2 regions of the Exiguobacterium sp. E17S genome follow, and region 2 is predicted to be linked to the other one. Evidence: riboswitches for the same ligand, from Rfam matches in the RefSeq annotation. Region 2 holds a riboswitch; the other holds the start of a gene.
The links. Region 2 has a riboswitch for S-adenosylmethionine ahead of AC3B4V_RS14730 (methionine ABC transporter ATP-binding protein). Riboswitches for the same ligand answer to the same signal wherever they lie in the genome.
Positions count from the first base shown of each region.

Region 1: it holds a riboswitch for S-adenosylmethionine, as region 2 does, so the genes downstream of both, AC3B4V_RS10760 (2,3-diketo-5-methylthiopentyl-1-phosphate enolase) here and AC3B4V_RS14730 (methionine ABC transporter ATP-binding protein) in region 2, are expected to answer to the same signal.

Region 1 is NZ_JBYLRU010000002.1:303,505-308,976, forward strand. Features, by position in the region: gene AC3B4V_RS10750 (methylthioribulose 1-phosphate dehydratase) at 1-529, opposite strand, end outside; gene AC3B4V_RS10755 (2-hydroxy-3-keto-5-methylthiopentenyl-1-phosphate phosphatase) at 526-1,185, opposite strand; gene AC3B4V_RS10760 (2,3-diketo-5-methylthiopentyl-1-phosphate enolase) at 1,182-2,372, opposite strand; SAM riboswitch class I at 2,443-2,544, opposite strand; SAM riboswitch class I at 2,750-2,853, shown strand; gene mtnK (S-methyl-5-thioribose kinase) at 2,932-4,098, shown strand; gene mtnA (S-methyl-5-thioribose-1-phosphate isomerase) at 4,095-5,144, shown strand; gene AC3B4V_RS10775 (sugar ABC transporter substrate-binding protein) at 5,156-5,472, shown strand, end outside.
Region 2 is NZ_JBYLRU010000006.1:59,962-74,001, forward strand. Features, by position in the region: gene AC3B4V_RS14670 (response regulator) at 1-258, shown strand, start outside; gene fba (class II fructose-1,6-bisphosphate aldolase) at 391-1,245, shown strand; gene fsa (fructose-6-phosphate aldolase) at 1,400-2,047, shown strand; gene murA (UDP-N-acetylglucosamine 1-carboxyvinyltransferase) at 2,076-3,323, shown strand; gene glpX (class II fructose-bisphosphatase) at 3,356-4,321, shown strand; gene AC3B4V_RS14695 (SDR family NAD(P)-dependent oxidoreductase) at 4,598-5,365, opposite strand; gene AC3B4V_RS14700 (C40 family peptidase) at 5,436-6,113, opposite strand; gene rho (transcription termination factor Rho) at 6,469-7,842, shown strand; gene AC3B4V_RS14710 (type B 50S ribosomal protein L31) at 7,934-8,179, shown strand; gene AC3B4V_RS14715 (DedA family protein) at 8,216-8,866, opposite strand; gene AC3B4V_RS14720 (thymidine kinase) at 9,050-9,664, shown strand; gene AC3B4V_RS14725 (alpha/beta hydrolase) at 9,737-10,495, opposite strand; SAM riboswitch class I at 10,563-10,664, opposite strand; SAM riboswitch class I at 10,914-11,017, shown strand; gene AC3B4V_RS14730 (methionine ABC transporter ATP-binding protein) at 11,104-12,132, shown strand; gene AC3B4V_RS14735 (methionine ABC transporter permease) at 12,122-12,772, shown strand; gene AC3B4V_RS14740 (MetQ/NlpA family ABC transporter substrate-binding protein) at 12,792-13,610, shown strand; gene AC3B4V_RS14745 (M20 family metallopeptidase) at 13,633-14,040, shown strand, end outside.

The DNA of each region.
Region 1 (5,472 bases), on a different contig from region 2:
TCGGTGCCCAGACCGTGATTCCGTGATTGCGGATCAGGACGGCACCACTGTCCGCTGTGACATGCGGTGCAAAAGCAGCGGCAAGCGTCGGAATGTCCGCATGATTCGGAATGATCGGTACCGTGACCGTCGCATCCTCTTCCCAGTGTCCGAGTGCCTTGATGATTTCTTGACCGGAAAAGGTGATGCTGCCTTGATCGCCATAGAGTTCCGAAATCACATTGTTCGCAATCGTATGGACATGCAGAGAACAACCGGCGTCCGTTCGATTGAACACTTCGACATGGAGCAATGTCTCAGCGGAAGGACGCCCGGATTGCTCACCAATCAATTGACCGGTCGCATCGACATGAACGAAGTCGTCAGGAGTCGTCTGCCGTTTATCTTTTCCGCTTGCCGTCACAAGGAATTCAACCGGGACACCGGACGTCCGAATGGCGAGATTGCCACTCGTACCAGGGAACCAATCGCGCGCCGCAAGCTCTTGTTTGATGGCGCGTAGCTCTTCATACCGTCGCATGAATGTCATGTTGTCACCTCCGCTCGCGTTAAATCATGAACGATATCGTGGAACGTCTCAAACGGTGTATAGGCGATATCGTTCTCTTCACACAACGTGATCAGATAATCACGGGCATAGACACGATCCGCTTGTTTCGCGAGTTCGAAGTCCGTCACCGAGTCACCGATGACGATGATGACGTCATCGTCTTTGCGCAATGCCCGGGCAACGGACGTTTTACAACAGCCGCACCCGTTCGTGCAATGGGCATCGCAGGCGTTTGGCCAATCGATATGGACGAATGGACCACTGAAATCGGCGACGTTACAGTAAATCTGTTCTTGTTCAAGGAATGGCGCTAAGATCGGTTCGACGAAAAAGTCCATTCCACCGCTGACGATCGAAAAATCGATTCCTTGACGACGACTGTACTGAAGTAACTCCGAAAATCCGTCGCGAATGACTGCACGCTCCAACAAAAAGTCAAGATAGGCTGTTTTTCCGTCAGACGGCAGAAGTGCGAACATTTGCCCGACACCACTCTGAATCGATAGCGTTCGGTCGAGTACGCCGCGTTTCAACGGTTCGAAGTCACTCGCTGGCGCAAATTGTTGCATGAGTGCGATGATGTTATCTTGCGTCGTCACCGTACCGTCGAAGTCACAAAGAATCCGTACGGTCATGACTTGATCCCCCAAGCGTCAAGGGCGATCCGTAATTCTTCATGACGCGATGCTGCCGCCGATAGGGATTCATTTGCGAGTGCCGCATCGAGTGCCTGGCGGAAAGCAATGACACCAGCCGCAGCACCTTGCGGATGACCATGTACGCCGCCGCCGGCGTTGATGACGGAATCGATCCCGAAGTCTCGTACGAGTTGAGCGACGAGTCCAGGATGAATACCGGCTGAAGGAACCGGGAAGATTGATTTCGTCTGACCGAGACGGGTCGCTTCGACCGCGATGCCACGGGCGACATCCTTTGGTAAAGCGACATTGCCGTAAGGAGACGGGAATAGCGTCAAGTCTGCTCCGGCAGCACGCGGTAATGTGCCGAGTAAGACAGGGGCTGCGACTCCGTGATTCGGGCTAGCGATCAACGCACCGCTATATGCCGGATGATTGAAGATAGGAACGTTGATTTCCGGATCACTTGCCAGTTCACGTAAGACATCGAGTCCGTATGTGAAGGTATTCAGCAAGAAAGCAGTCGCTCCAGCATCAATCAATCGCTTGGCTTGATCCTTGAGCGTAAAGACGGGACCGCTGAGTGTGATCGCATATAACGCACGTTTACCGGTCCGTTGGAAGTGAGCATCGATGACCTCACGTCCGATCCGTGCCCGGTCAATCGTCGGTGTCAACGGATTGTCGTATAGGATCTCATCGTCTTTGACGAGATCAATCCCACCAGCGAGTTGTCCTTCGAGTTGATCACGAAGGAACGATAAATCGCGTCCGATGACTCCTTTGAAGATGCTCATTAATAATGGGCGATCTTCGACACCGATCAAGGAACGGACCCCTTCGATCCCGAATTTCGCACCTGGAAAGTCCGACGTAAATGTATCGGGTAGTAGCAATTCCGTTAGTTTGATTTCACCGTCGAGTGAGAGTTTCCCGAAGACGGTCGTCAGAATCGCAGAAAAGTCGCGCGATACGTTATGTTCCGGGTAACGAATCGTGATATATCCTTTGCCATCGCGCTCTTCGGTATGTACGACTTCCCCTTTGAACGAGGCGAGTTGTTGTTGTTCGAGATGATTCAGTTCCGTCCAAGAACCGACTGTCAGACCAAGCGCGAGTTGTTCAGCGCGCTGCTCGAGTCGATCACGGGCAGTCAATTGATAAGTAGCAGTGATATAAGCCATGTCTTTCCTCCTTCAACAAAAAAATGGTCTCTCGTCAGCGACAAGAGACCATGAATGATTCGAACGTGGACTCTTATCTGTCAGCTTAGTAGCTGCAAGAATTAGCACCGTGCCAAAAGGTCGGTTGCTGCGACATCGTAGGGCTTGTCCCTCCGTCTGCTCTTGATAAGAATTGGATGAAATTGTGAAATCTAATTGCAATTTTTACATGAGAATCGCCACTTGTCAAACTATTTTTAGAAAATTTATTTTTTTGAAAATACTCTTTCTATAGATGACTTAAAAATGATATCCGTTTCTGCTTGATTTCGATTTGACAGCGAGGAAGTCGATTGCGTAAGATTCAAATCAATATCACACACGACAACTACATACGACTCTTATCGCGAGTTGGCAGAGGGAATTGGCCCGATGACGCCGCAGCAACCGACCACTGGGCACGGTGCTACATCCAACAGACGTTTCGTCTGAGAGATAAGAGGACGCAGTGACTTTTCTGCGCCTCTTTTCGATGACGAAAAGAGGCGCTTTTTCGTGTATCACATAGGGGGAAACTGAGATGACATATAAAGCATTCACAGAACAGGACGCGATTGATCGTGTTCGGACATTAGGACTGATCGGCGATGGAGCCGTCGAAGCAGAAGAGATTGGCGACGGGAACCTCAACCTCGTCTTTCGGATTCGAGAAGGCGAACATCGCTTGATTTTAAAACAAGCATTACCATATGCGAAGGTCGTCGGGGAGAGCTGGCCGTTATCGCTCGAACGAGCGTGGATCGAGCAATCCGCACTCCGTGAATTCGCACGGCATGCCGTACCGTTCGTGCCACGTGTTTTTCATGCTAGTCATGAAGAGGCGTATACGGTCATGGAAGATCTTTCACATCTGACGATCGTTCGAAGCGGTTTACTCGCAGGTGAACAGTATCCGTTGCTTGCGGAACATATCGGTTCTTATCTCGCTCGGACGTTATTTCATACATCGGACTTTGCGCTTGGTCCGGTTGAAAAGAAACGTGTCGCCCGAACGTACTACAATCCAGACTTGTGCGACATCACGGAAAAATTAATCTTCACGGATCCGTTCCATGACGCGGAGACGAACGAGATTGAAGCCGGGCTTGAAGAAGAGGTGGCATATTTATGGGCAGACGATGAGTTAAAACGCGAAGTCGCAAAACTTGAAGCGCTCTTCATCACAAAAGGAGATGCATTGCTGCACGGCGATCTACATACAGGAAGCATCTTCGCCTCGGTGACGGAAACGAAGGTCATCGACCCTGAATTCGCCTTTTATGGTCCATTCGGATTCGATGTCGGACAGTTCATCGCCCACTTATTCTTTGCAGCATACCCCGATTATTCAGCACTTCGTGATGCCCGGATTCGCGACATCGACACGTTCTGGCTGACATTTGCTTCAACGTTCCGTGCCTTATGGGAACGGGAAGCCGTCGAACCATTCCGGACATCGGGGCTCGTCGACGATGTATTGAGCACGATCTTGCAGGATGCCCTTGGCTTTGCCGGTTGCGAATTGATTCGGCGGACGATTGGTCTTGCACCGGTCGCTGATTTAGAATCAATCGATTCAACGACGGAACGCTTAGAGCGGAAACGTCACGCTCTTCGTCTAGGAGCGGCGTTAATCAAACGCCGTACAGAATGCCGGACATTCGATGATTTACGAAACTTTGACGTAACGGAGGAACTCAGCCGATGACTACATTCGTTCAAAGTATCCGTTACGAAGATCGTATCTTGACGATTCTCGATCAGACACGTCTACCGCAAGAAGAGCACTATGAAGTCATTGCTGATCTCGCGCAAGCGGTTGAGGCGATTAAACAACTACGTGTCCGGGGCGCACCTGCGATCAGCTTATTCGGTGGATTCGTGCTCGTTCAAGAAGCGTACCGCTTTGAAGCAGAGCTACCGGTCTACAAGCAAGCCTTGCTTGAGACATCGGCGACGTTACTCGCGACACGACCGACGGCCGTCAACTTGCGAAATGTCCTCGATCAATTGAATCCAATCATTCAAGACGGGACGTCGGTAGAAGAGATTCGCGAACGGTTGGAAAAACGGACGGTCGCCTTATACGACCAGGATGCGCAGACGTCACGTCAAATCGGGATTCATGCACTGGAATTGTTCCAGTCAGGCGACCGGATCCTAACGATTTGTAATGCTGGATCGATTGCGACCGCTGCTTATGGAACGGCACTTGCGCCGTTCTACATCGCAAAAGAACGCGGCATCGAATTATCCGTTTTTGCGAGTGAGACGCGACCGTTACTGCAGGGAGCACGATTGACGACATGGGAGCTGCAACGTGCCGGCATCGATGTCACGTTAATTACGGACAACATGGTCGCCCATACGCTGAAAGAAAAACAGATCGATGCGATCATCGTCGGTGCCGACCGCATTACACGAAACGGAGATACCGCGAATAAAATCGGGACGTTCCAATTGGCATTGCTCGCGCAAGCTTTTGGTATTCCGTTTTACGTCGCAGCACCGCTCTCGACGTTCGACTTCTCGCTCGTTTCCGGAGACGCGATCGAAATCGAAGAACGTGATCCGCAGGAAGTGACGACTGTCCAAGGTGTCGCGACAGCACCGGAAGGCGTCGCTGTCTTCAACCCGGCGTTTGATGTCACACCACACACATTGATCACGGGCATCATTACCGAACTTGGTGTCATCACGCAACCGAATGAAGAAACGATTGAACAATTAACAGGGCTTCAACCCCTCGGATAAGGAGATATGTCATGAAAAAACTAGCTTACGCCGTCCTAGCACCGGCACTGTTACTAGCGGCTTGTGCGAATGGAGAAGCCACGACGACGAAGGTCGTCAAGGATGTACCAAAAGGGGTTCAATCGGACGTCAAGATCGCCGTCATCCGCAACCTAGCATCGGACGACCATACGAAACAATTCCTTGATGGCGCACGAAGTGAAGGCGAAGCGCTTGGCTTTAAAGTCAGCACGTTCATTTCGGAAGGTAACGACGTCAAGTTCAAGGAGCTGGTCGCGCAAGCGATTCAGCAAGATTATGATGGGCTCATCATCTCGCATGGTAAGGA
Region 2 (14,040 bases):
GTCTACTTACAGGAAACGGCATACGATCTATTGTTGATGGATGTCAACATGCCGGGGCGGACCGGGATCGAGGTATTGCGTCATCAGGACCGGATCGGACGACGTGTCCGGACGATCTTAATGACGGCACTCGGTGAAAAAGAAGCGATGGAAGAAGCGAAACGATTAGGGGTCGTCGCCTTCTTCGGGAAGCCATTTGACATCTTTGAATTAAAAAAAGAAGTGACTGTGCAAATTTCTCACGATGTAAGCGGTTAATCTTTCACGTCGCCGTCACAAACCAAAAAACCGAGCGAAATGCTGTACGTTCCGATGAATCAGTATGTTATAATCAGTCTGAAATTGCACGAGTTCGTGTAAGCAGCGATCAAAACAGAGGAGGATGTCATTATGCCATTAGTATCTATGACAGACATGTTAAACAAAGCTCTCGAAGGTAAGTATGCAGTAGGTCAATTCAACATCAACAACCTCGAGTGGACACAAGCGATTCTCGGTGCGGCTCAAGAAGAGCAGTCACCAGTCATCCTTGGAGTATCTGAAGGTGCAGCACGCCACATGGGCGGATTCTACACTGTCGTGAAAATGGTTGAAGGTCTCGTACACGACATGAAAATCACAGTTCCAGTCGCAATCCACCTCGACCACGGTTCGAGCGTTGAAAAATGTAAAGAAGCGATCGACGCTGGATTTACATCTGTCATGATCGATGATTCGCACAGCCCGATCGACACAAACATCGAAACAACTAAAGCAGTCGTTGAATACGCTCACGCTAAAGGCGTTTCAGTAGAAGCAGAAGTTGGTACAGTTGGCGGACAAGAAGACGACGTCATCGGTGATGTCATGTACGCGAAACTTGACGAGTGTGTACGCATCGTCAAAGAAACTGGAATCGACACGCTTGCGCCTGCACTCGGTTCTGTTCACGGACCATACAAAGGTGAACCAAACCTCGGATTCAAAGAGATGGAAGAAATCCGTGATGCTACAAACCTCCCACTCGTTCTTCACGGTGGAACTGGAATTCCGACACACGACATCGAAAAAGCGATCTCACTCGGAACTTCAAAAATCAACGTTAACACAGAGAACCAAATCTCATTCGCGAAAGTCGTTCGTGAAGTGTTGGCTGAGAAACCAGAAGCATATGACCCACGCGTATTCATCGCACCAGGTCGTGAAGCAATCAAACAAACTGTCATCGGTAAGATGCGTGAGTTCGGTTCAAGCAACAAAGCTTAATCGACTCCTCTTTAAAGTGCGGTAGACTTCGGTCTACCGTGCTTTTTTCATATCATGTGAACGTGTATTCAATGGAAAACAGTAGGACTTCTCGTGAAAAAAACCTATAATAGAGTCGTAAGCGATTTCAAGGGATGAAAGGGGAACGAGAAAGATGAGATTTTTCATTGACACAGCAAACGTAGAGGACATCAAGAAAGCACATAAAATGGGGATTTTAGATGGTGTCACGACGAATCCGTCGCTCGTCGCTAAGGAAGGCGTCGATTTCCATACACGACTTCGTGAAATTTGTGAAATCGTCGGGGACGTCTCTGTCAGCGCTGAAGTCATCGCGCTTGATGCAGAAGGAATGATTCGCGAAGGGAAGGAACTTGCCCAGATCGCACCGAACATTACGGTTAAGGTTCCAATGACTCCGGCCGGACTCGAGGCAGTCGCAGCACTTTCAAAAGAGAAGATCACGACGAACGTCACATTGATCTTCAACCCGAACCAAGCATTACTCGCAGCCCGTGCTGGTGCGACATACGTATCACCATTCCTCGGTCGTCTAGATGATATCGGACAAGATGGAATGGGGCTCGTCGAGACGATTGCTCAAATTTTCGTCGTACACGATATTCCGACACAAATCATCGCGGCGTCGGTCCGAAATCCGGTTCACGTGACGAACGCTGCTCTTGCGGGCGCAGACATCGCGACGATTCCATTCTCGGTCATCGAGTCACTCACACACCACCCACTCACGACGCAAGGAATTGAAAAGTTCCTCGCCGACTGGGAAAAAACGCAGCAATAATCGTAGCGAAGAGAAAGGTTGATGGAACGTGGACATTTTGCATATCGTAGGGCAACAACGCCTGGAAGGAACCGTATCAATCAGTGGTTCGAAGCAAAGCGCCATCCCGTGTCTTGCTGCAGCCCTCCTGACGGATCAGACGGTCGTTCTGGAAGGCGTGCCGGAGATTGGCGACGTCGCGACGATGATCGAGATTTTGGAGACGCTCGGCGCGGTCGTGACACGTCAAGGCGATATGGTGACGATTGATCCAAGCCGGGTCGAATCGATGCCGTTGACTGGTGCGGAGACGCGCAAGTTACGCGGATCGATCTACCTCATGAGCGTTCTGGCAGCCAGATTCAAACAAGGAGTCGTCGGTCTGCCTGGAGGTTATGCCATCGGACCACGACCGATCGATTTACACATCAAAGCACTAGAGCGTCTCGGTGTTTCTGTACGTAACGAGCAAGGCGTCCATTACATGCGCGTCGATCGTCTCGTCGGCAACCGGATTTACCTCGATCTTCCGTCTTTCGGAGCGACGATCAGTGCGTTACTCGTCGCTGTCTTCGCTGAAGGAACGACTGTCATCGAAAACGCTGCCTATGACCCGGAAGTCATCGACGTCAGTACGATGTTGACGAACATGGGGGCAAGCGTCAAAGGGGCAGGAACGGACGAGATTCGAATCAAGGGCGTATCGCAACTAAGTGGTTGCCGGCATACCTTGATTCCGGACCGCATGGAGGCAGGAACGTTCTTGACGATGGGGGCGGCACTTGGACGCGTCACCGTCGATAACGTCATTCCGCTTCATCTCGAGAGCGTCATCCAAAAACTCGAACGGTACGGTGCGTTGATTGAAGTAACGGATGATTCCGTCACGGCGACGTTTCAGGAGGCGAAGCCGGTCGATATTCGTGTTTTCCACTACGGTGGATTCCCGAGCGACTTACAGCCTGTCATCTCGGCAGCGTTGTTGCAAGCGAAGGGAGCGAGTATCGTCGTCGATAAGTTGTACCCGCAACGTTTCCGGCACGTGCAGGAGTTACGACGCTTGAATGCTCGAATCACGCATGAAGACGCCTCAATCATCATTCGTGGTGGAGAAACCTTACTTGGTACGGAAATCGAGGCACCGGACCCACGCGGTGGCGCAGCACTTGTCTTGGCGGGACTTCTCGCTTCAGGGGAGACGACGTTGCACCACGCAGAAGTGCTTGACCAGAGTTACGAACGATTTGATCAGAAGTTGAAGGAACTGGGCGCCCTCGTATGGCGTGAAACGATTTGACCGATTTGTAACAAGGGAGAGGGGACATACACATGGAGAGAAGTCTATCAATGGAACTTGTACGCGTCACGGAGGCAGCAGCGCTTGCCTCTGCGCGTTGGATGGGAAAAGGATTGAAGAACGAAGCGGATGATGCGGCAACAAGCGCTATGCGTGACGTCTTCGATACGATTCCGATGAAAGGAACCGTCGTCATCGGGGAAGGCGAGATGGATGAAGCACCGATGCTTTACATTGGAGAAAAGCTAGGAAATGGGTATGGACCACGACTCGACGTCGCTGTCGATCCGCTTGAAGGAACGAACATCGTCGCAAAAGGAACATGGGGCGCGCTTGCTGTCCTCGCGGTCGCGGATGCAGGAGATTTACTCCATGCACCGGACATGTACATGGATAAGATCGCAGTTGGTCCGGAAGCGGCAGGACACATCAGTCTGGATGCGACGATCGAAGAAAACATCGCGGCCGTCGCGAAGGCGAAAAACAAGGAAATCGAAGACGTCGTCGTCTCGATCCTGGATCGGGAACGTCACGAAGAGATCATTCAACGGATTCGGGCAACAGGGGCACGGATTCGCTTGATCGGTGACGGTGACGTTGCTGGTGCGATCAACACGGCGTTCCCGCATACAGGGATTGATATCTTGCTCGGTTCAGGTGGAGCACCGGAAGGCGTTCTTGCTGCCGTTGCCTTGAAATGTCTCGGTGGTGAGCTCCAAGGACGTTTGTTACCGGCAGACGAGGCTGAGATTGAGCGTTGCAAGAAGATGGGCATTGAGGATCCGTCGAAGATCCTCATGATGGATGATCTCGTCGCAGGAGACGACTGTATCTTTGCTGCGACAGGCGTCACGGACAGCGAATTGATGAAAGGTGTCCAGTTCACGGCGCAAGGCGGTCAGACGCACTCTGTCGTCATGCGTGCGAAATCAGGAACGGTTCGTTTTGTCGAGGGTATCCACTCGTTCAAGAAGAAACCTAAGCTTGTCATTAAGTAAAACAGGACGACTCCTCAAACAGGACGTCTGAATCCACATAAAAAGAGTTGGCGTTGCGGATGATTTCCGGAATGCCAACTCTTTTTTGATGATGTTTAAAACTGATAACGTTCATATCCTCACTTTCCTCAGGCGGGAGGTAAGCCGCGACATCTCGCAACTTATGCGAAATGCTGGGTCTTACCTTACCCTGACGGAAACGTTGAACCCGTTTCCTTTTCCTGTAGGAGTTGAGGATGAACGTCATAAATATTGAAATAATCAACATTATAACTATCACCGCGGACGCTGGACTTCTCCTGCTTGTCGGGTGACGTACCGACGCGGTAGAAAACGGGTTGAAAAGATATACCAGGCATTGCCGAAGCCAGGCACGATGAATGTTTTCCCTTTCATATAGCCACGGTAGGCGATGCGCGCAACCGTCGGAGCATCCATGACGCCTGGTCGCAAGAACAAGCGTGATTGATCAAGATTTGCTGCCGATTCGAAGCCGGTATGGGTCGCGCCCGGACAGACGACGCTCACTTGAATCCCGTCTACTGCGAGCTCTTCTGTCAAGCCTTCCGAGAAATGAAGGACATAGGCTTTTGTCGCGTAATAGACACTCAGCCATGGTCCGCCTTCAAATGCAGCCGTTGACGCGAGATGGACGATACGTCCTTTGATTCCCTGTTCTTTCATCCGTGAGGCATAGATCTTCGTCACGTGTGTCAACGCTTCGATGTTTAAAGCAATCATCCGGGACTCGTCTTCAAACGAGGTCTCAAGGAAGGAACCGAAGACACCGATTCCAGCATTGTTGATGACGCAGTCGACCGGAATCTGTTCCGTTGCCCGAAACAGTGCCAGACGATGCGTCCGCTGCGTTAAGTCATACGGAAAGACGGTTGCCGTTCCCCCGAGTCGCTCGACATGGAACTTCGTCTCGAAGAGCGCTGTCGCATCGCGTCCGACGAGCAGGACGTGATCCCCTTGCTTGGCATGCAGATAAGCGAATTCACGACCAAGACCTCTTGAAGCACCTGTGATTAAGACATGCATCTTGTTTCCTCCTTATGAATGAGATAAAAAAAGCGATCGAGCCAATGCTCAACCGCTTTGAGATGATGAATTATAGGTAAGATCCTGCGCCGACAAGGCGTGAACCCCAGTACCCTGATTTGAAGCTTGAGTATTTAACGCCACCTGTTTCTGAGTTGACCATGCTTGACTTGCTTGTTGCGATCCCAACGTGCTGAATGCCGCTACCGTGTGAGAAGAAGACAAGATCTCCTGGTTGTACTTTTGAAACGCTGACTTTCTTAGAAGAAGAATATTGTGAAGAAGACGTACGTGGCAATGTTTTACCAGCCGCTTTCTTGTACACGTAGCTTGTGAAACCAGAGCAGTCGAATCCACGAGTCGTTGTTCCGCCCCATACATAAGGTGTACCTTTATGTTTTGCTGCTTCGTTCAGGATTTTCGTCCGTTTAGAAGAAGAGCTTGTTGATTTTTTAGCGCTAGAAGATGATTTGTATGTCTTTGTGTACTGTGAGTAGACATAGCGTGTTTTACCGCCGTATGAGATTTTTGTCCAGCTGCCTGATTTGCCTTTGTATGTAAAGACTTGACCAGCGTTGACTTTCCCGACGATGCTTGCTTTCGTAGAAGGTGCTGTCCGAACACGAAGACCGTTGTCCGTGATCTTGACTTTCGTGACTGTCGCTGCTTCAACTTTACCTGTACCCACTGATGTAAAACCTGAAACCACTAAGGCTGCCGTCGCGATCGATGCTAGAAAACGTTTCATGTTAAGAATTCCTCCGTTTAAATGTAGTGTGTTGCGTCCGTAAGTTATATGATGAAATCATTAAGTGTGTGATTAAGCAGTCTACCTTACAACTGTGTAAGAATTTTGTCTGCAGGAATATCTTAGCACGAGCACACTTGAAAACGTTTTTTCAGTTAGAAGACAAAACAGATGCTTTTGTAACATAACTGAAATAATATCCTTGAATATTACAAAGTAAGAAACGCAGAGGATTGTTAACGACGAATTCAAAAAAATATGATACCTTTAGTTCACGAATAAAATTACATACCTCCTGATGTATGTATGGAAGTATGCTGAATGCAGTTGAATTTATAAAGAATAGGTGAAGAACATGCCAACAACTGATAAAAAAGATAAACCAGAACGTTCCTATACACTGGCTCAATTGAGCCAACTGACATTAAAAGAACTCTATGAAATCGCAAAGACGAAGAATGTCCCACAATACCGGGAAGCCCGTAAACGCGAGTTGATGTTCAAGATTTTAAAAGCACAGGCTGAATCGACTGGTCTTTATTTCCTCGAAGGGGTACTCGAAGTCATCCCTGGCAACCCACAAATGCAAAACGATGGTGGCTTTGGCTTCCTTCGTCCTATCAATTATTCCCAATCCTCTGAAGATATTTATATCGCAGCATCTCAAATCCGACGCTTTAATCTACGTAATGGTGATGTCGTCACAGGTAAAGTCCGTCCACCGAAGGAAAACGAACGATTCCAAGGATTACTTAGCGTGGAAGCCGTCAACGGTGAAGCACCAGATACTGCCCGTAACCGTTTATTTTTCCCGGCACTGACACCGATCTATCCGGATCGTCTAATGCGACTTGAGACAGAACCACGCCATCTATCTGTGCGTGTCATGGATATGATCGCACCGGTTGGGTTTGGTCAACGTGGTTTGATCGTCGCACCGCCAAAAGCAGGGAAGACATCACTCCTCAAAGAAATCGCAAACTCGATTCAGGAGAATCATCCGGATGTCGAACTGATCATTCTCTTGATTGATGAGCGTCCTGAGGAAGTAACAGATATTGAGCGCTCGGTTCCAGGAGCAGACGTTGTCAGCTCGACGTTTGACGAAACACCAGACAACCACGTCCGGATTTCTGAGCTTGTCCTCGAGCGGGCGATGCGACTCGTCGAACATAAGAAGGATGTCGTCATCCTGATGGATTCGATCACGCGTCTGACACGTGCCTATAACTTAACGGTACCGCAAAGCGGTCGGACGCTCTCAGGGGGGATCGACCCGGCTGCGTTCCATAAGCCAAAACGATTCTTTGGGGCAGCGCGAAACATCGAACACGGTGGTAGTTTAACGATTCTTGCGACAGCACTCGTTGAGACAGGATCACGCATGGATGACGTCATCTATGAGGAGTTCAAAGGGACGGGCAACATGGAGTTGCATCTTGATCGTAAGCTGTCAGAGCGTCGGATCTTCCCAGCGATTGACATTCGGAAGTCCGGTACACGGAAGGAAGAACTCTTGCTTCCAAAAGAGCAACTCGATGCGCTTTGGACGATTCGCCGGACGATGAATGAGTCGAACGAGTTCGTCGATACGTTCCTGCGTAAGATTCGCGATACGAAAAATAATGAAGAATTTTTCGTTGAACTCGAGAAAGAAAAGAAGAAGACGGTCCGACGCGCACCGGCTAAACCGCGTACCGTCAAGAAGGAAACGACGACGGAAAAATAACTATTGCGACGCGTAAAAAAATCGTTTAGTATAGGAAGGTAACTTACTCTGGCTCAGCAAATGAACCAGGGCGGAAGGAGAGAAATCAACCATGAAACAAGGAATTCACCCTAACTACAACAAAGTAGTATTTATGGATTCAACGACTGAGTACAAATTCTTAAGCGGTTCTACTCGTTCTTCGAACGAAACGATCACTTGGGAAGATGGTAACGAGTACCCACTCATCCGTGTGGATGTGTCTTCAGACTCGCACCCATTCTACACAGGTCGTCAAAAGTTCAACGCGGCAGATGGTCGTGTCGATCGCTTCAACAAAAAATACGGCCGCAAGTAATCACTTGTCGGTTCTTAAAAAAACAGCCTGCCTCCATTATGGAAGCAGGCTGTTTTTGTATAGACTGAATTGTGAACGATACGCGAGATACGTCTTCAAGACGAAGGAGAAGGCGATTCCACCGGCAATCCCGATTAAATACGGCATGACTTCCGGATGTGCCAAGATATAGTCCATGACTTTGTGGAACGAGAGATGACGACCGACGAAGTAGCCGGCGCCTAAAAACACGCTGATCCAAATCAACGCACCTGTATACGCATAACTCGCAAACACGCGAAACGGCATTTTCGAGACACCTGCAAAAAAGGCAGAGAGTTGGCGGAGACCAGGTATGTAGTAACCGATGATCAAGACCGATTTCCCGTAACGACGAAATCCGGCTTCAGCGGAAAGAATATGTTTTTCTGAGATACGCATTTTCGGTCCGACGCGGTGTAATAGTGGCATACCGAGTTTTAATCCGAGTAAATAGCTGATCGTCATCCCGATACAACTGCCGGCGTAAGCAGCGAGAATCGTACCGACGAGTGGTAGATTGCCTTGATGCATCCAAAAACCGGACAGGACGAGCAGGGTCTCATCAGGAACCGGCAATCCCACGATACCACCTGCGAGAAGGACGGAGAGACCAAGGGCACCATATTGGTGCAGGATGTCATGTAAGAGATGATGAATCGGGGACACCTTCTTTCGTGAGAGTCTTCTTCTTCAGTGTACAGGAAATAGGGGACGGTTGGAATGAAAGGACAAAAATTCTAGGTAAAGAAAAAATGAATTTTGATTTCCGGAAGTCAACCCTTTTTCTCGATACCGTTTCGGGCTATACTCGTTAAAGTGACTATTTTTAGAGGACGGTGTCGGACGATGATGCATGTAATAAATCAGTACGGCTGGATCGAAGTAATTTGTGGCAGTATGTTTTCCGGGAAATCGGAAGAGTTGATTCGTCGTGTCAGACGGGCGCAGTACGGCAAACTGCCCGTTCAAGTATTCAAGCCGGCAATCGACGACCGGTACCATGAAGAGCATGTCGTCTCTCATATCGGCAACTCCGTCGTGGCGATTCCGATGGCGACGAGTCGCGATCTCTACGCAGCAGTAGCAGAGGAAACACAAATCGTTGGAATCGATGAAGTTCAATTCTTTGATGATGAGATCGTACAAGTCATCGAAGCACTTGCACAAGACGGAAAACGCGTCATTTGTGCAGGCCTTGATCAAGATTTCCGGGCAGAGCCATTTGGCAAGATGCCGGAATTACTGGCGCGCGCAGAATTCGTAACGAAGCTGCAAGCCATCTGTCTTTCATGTGGTGATCCGGCTTCCCGGACACAACGGTTGATTGATGGAAAACCAGCGAACTACGATGATCCGATCATCCTAGTTGGCGCTTCAGAATCATATGAGCCACGGTGCCGCCATTGCCATGAGGTGCCTGGAAAACCGAAGCCGCTCCAATCGGTGCAGCACCAAGAAAATTAAAAAAGACGAACCGGTCGCGGTCGTCCTTTGATGTAACAGCTATTCGCTTCTAAGTGAATAGCTGTTTTTTTATTATCCCGTTTCCTGTGAGAACCGGCTTGAGCGTTCGATAAAACGGATCGTCTCACGAACGATCAAATCCTGATCATGATCGAGGGTCGCGACGTGGTACGAGTTCAGTAAACAGTAGCTTCGTTTATCATTCGTTCCGATGTGCTGATGCAGATAATCCGAGCTCGACGGCGGGACGACGTGATCGGTCGCCGAGTAGAGAATTAATGTCGGCAGAAGGATCGATCCGAGGCGTCCTTTCGTCTCATCCATCAGACGGACGAGTTCGAACGCACAACGACTTGGAACGAGGTCATAGATGATTTCGAAAGCAGACCGTTTGATGTCCGGTGCCCCTTCTGGTAAATACTCTGGACCGTCCTCGAACGAAAGTGCTTCGTAAGAAGGAACGGAGAGTGCGGCATTGATCGTAATGATGCCGGCAAACGGAATGCCGTCAGCGGCGAGTGACAGTGCAAGCGTCGCACCCATCGATTGACCGATGACGAAGACTTGATCGCATGTTTCTTGTAAACGTTCATAGCCGTCTTGCAGGCTTTGCTTCCAACATCGAGCAGTCGATTGTTCAAACTCGCGGACGTTCGTTCCATGTCCACGTAAGCGCGGGGCATAGACGGTAAAACCTTCAGCAGCGAATGCCTCACCGACGTCTCGGACACTTTGCGGTGTTGCATTAAACCCATGACAGATTAGAATGCCGATCGATCCACCTTGAAAATAAAACGCTTCAGCACCAGTCAGTACAGGATAGTTCATCATTACTATTTTTCCTCCATTCATGAAAAAAACTCGTCGACGTCACTGCTTGGACGCCCACGAGTTTTTCACCGTATCATCCAAAGCCGCGCTTTGCTGGTCGGAGCACCTTACAGATTGCAGGTTGCCGTGAAGTCATAGAGCCAGGTCTCTCGTTCACTCTTGATAAATATCATATTGGAATTGTCGGAATAATCATTGAAACGATGGTAGCACGTTCGAAAATGACTTGTCAAATCGTTCTTGACGAATCATGATCCGTTCATTAAGCTAATTCATAACTTAATCATCCGTCGATATGCGCCAAATGGATTATTTTTGCAAAGTTGGTTGACTTTTAAAGTTTCGACCCGTAATGTAAAAATTAGTTTTACGACATAAGCAACAACGCAACAACACACATACGAATTTCATACCGCAATACTTATCCAGAGAGGTGGAGGGACTGGCCCTACGAAACCTCGGCAACAGACTCATTATGAGCACTGTGCCAATTCCATCAGACAGATGTCTGAGAGATGAGTAGAGTGGATTCTGCCACTGTGCGGATCCAGGTCTCTTCTTGTTTCTCAAGAAGGGACCTTTTTTGTTGAATGAAGGGGGAAAACGGAATGATTGCATTTCATCAAGTCAAAAAAACGTACGTCACGAAAGATCAGTCGATCGCAGCGCTTGACGGTGTCGACCTGACAATCGAAAAAGGCGAAATCTTTGGTGTCATCGGCTTTAGCGGTGCCGGAAAAAGTTCACTGCTCCGCTGTGTCAATCTATTAGAACGACCGACGTCAGGAACGGTGACGGTCGATGGAGAAGATTTAACGCAACTGTCTCCGAAAAAATTGCGCCAAGCAAAACAACGGATCGGGATGATTTTTCAGCACTTCAATCTATTGAATGCGAACACGGTCTTTACGAATGTCGCGAAACCACTCGTTCTCGCAGGCGTCAAGAAAGACGAAATTCGCCGCCGGGTGACGGAGTTACTCGAATTCGTCGATCTCGCGGACAAGGCGGATCATTATCCGGATCAATTGTCGGGTGGGCAGAAACAGCGCGTTGGTATCGCCCGGGCACTCGCGACGCAACCTTCCGTCCTCTTGTGTGACGAAGCGACGTCAGCGCTTGATCCCCAGACGACACATCATATTCTCCAGTTATTAAAACGTATCAATGCGGAGTACGGGATCACGATTCTCTTGATCACCCACGAGATGGGCGTCATTCGGGAAATTTGCGACCGCGTCGCTGTCATTGAAGCTGGGAAACTGATCGAGTCAGGAACGGTCTTTGATGTCTTTTCAAACCCGCAGACCGAGACAGCACAGAACTTCGTCCGCTCCGTCATGCACGACGAGATTCCAGCATCGATTCGCCAGTTGATCGAGTCCCGGAATGCGAATCCGATCTATAAGATTCATTTCCTCGGACATCACACCGGGCAGCCACTCTTATCGCAAGTTGCGAAACGCTTTGACGTCGATGTCAACATCTTGCACGGTAGCATCACGGAGTTGCAGGATACGCCGTTCGGCACCTTACTCGTCGAGTTGATTGGTGAGCCGACTGAAGTGAAACGAGCGTTACACTACATCAATCAGGCACAGGTGACGGTCGAGGAGGTACTTGCTCATGCTAGTTAATTACAGTGATATCTGGACAGCATTTTTGCAGACGATGACGATGGTATCCGTTTCGCTCTTATTCTCGACCTTGATCGGCTTACCACTCGGTATCCTGCTTGTCGTCACGCGAAAAGGAGCATTGCTTGAAAATGTCCCGCTGTTCACGTTCTTCAACAGTATCGTCAATATTTTCCGTTCGATTCCGTTCATCATCTTACTCGTCGCGATCATCCCGTTGACGCGCTTGATCGTTCAGACATCGATCGGAACAGAAGCCGCAATCGTCCCGCTCGTCTTTTACGCTGCACCATACATGGCGCGTCTGATCGAGAGTTCTTTACTCGAAGTCGATAAAGGCGTTCTTGAAGCAGCAGAAGCGATGGGCGCGACACCGTTTCAAACGATTTTCCGCTTCCTCCTACCGGAAGCACTCGGTTCACTCATCCTTAACTTAACGATCGCGACGATCGGCTTGATCGGGGCGTCAGCGATGGCAGGTGCGATTGGAGGCGGTGGTCTCGGTGACTTAGCGATCACCTATGGCTATCAACGATTCGACACGAAAGTCATGATCATCACGGTCGGGATTCTCGTCATCTTAGTCCAAGGCTTACAGACGACAGGCAACATCGTCGCACGAAAAATTAGAAGACATTAATCAAGGGAGCGATTCAGCCATGAAAAAAACAGTAGCAATTGGAGCAACACTCACGACGATTTTATTTGCCGGGTGCGCAGCATCAGGAGAAGACGAAAAGACGATCAAGCTCGGTGTCAGCGGTTCAGACACACAAGTTTGGGACTATGTCGCGAAAAAAGCAGAAAAGGAGGGCATCAAAATCGAGCTCGTCAAGTTCTCCGATTATGTCCAGCCGAACATGGCACTGGCTGAGGGCGAGATCGACGCCAATGCCTTCCAGACGATTTCCTACTTCAACGCTTTCAAGAAAGAACATAATTTGAAGCTATCGCCGATTGCGACGACTGTTATCGCACCGATGGGGATTTACTCGGATAAATACAAGGACGTCAAAGACATTCCAACTGGCGGAAAAATCGCTGTTCCGAACGAAGCGACGAACATGGGACGCGCCCTCTTGTTACTGCAAGAAGCAGGTCTGATCAAGCTACCGGACGACTTCGATGGCAACGGTTCGGTCGATAAGATCGTCGAGAATCCGAAAAAGCTAAAAATCGTTCCGATCGTCGCCGGGCAAACGCCACGCGTCTTACCGGACGTCGCGGCATCAATCATCAACAATGGCATTGCCGTTGACGCTGGCTTCAACCCGATCAAGGACTCGATCGTCCATGAGAACGAGACAGCAAAACCATACATCAACATCATCGCGACACGGACGGAAGACAAGAACAAAAAAGAACTGAAAAAAATCGCATCGCTGTATCAACAAAAAGATGTCGCGGCCTTCATCAAAAAAGAATATAAAGGCAGTACGATCCCGACGTTCGTTCCACTGAGCGATATCGGCGAATAATTTCAAAAGGAGAGTGGACAGTATGACGACACCAGTACGCACGACATGGGTAGAGACGATTGAACAGGACATCGAACAAAAACGGGAATCGTATCTTGAGACAAGTCATCGGATTCATGCAACGCCGGAAATCGGGAACGAGGAATTCTTTGCTTCGCGGCTCCATGCGGAGCGTCTAACAGCGGAAGGTTTTACAGTAGAACTCGGCGTCGCGGGGCACGATACCGCGTTCTTCGCGAAGAAATCGAGCGACCGACCAGGCGCAACGATTGCCTTTCTTGCTGAATACGATGCGTTGCCGGGTATTGGTCACGCGTGCGGTCATAATATCATCGGCACGACGAGCGTCGCAGCGGCGATCGCGCTCAGTAAAGTGCTCGATGAAGTCGGCGGGAGTGTCGTTGTCCTTGGAACACCAGCCGAGGAAGGT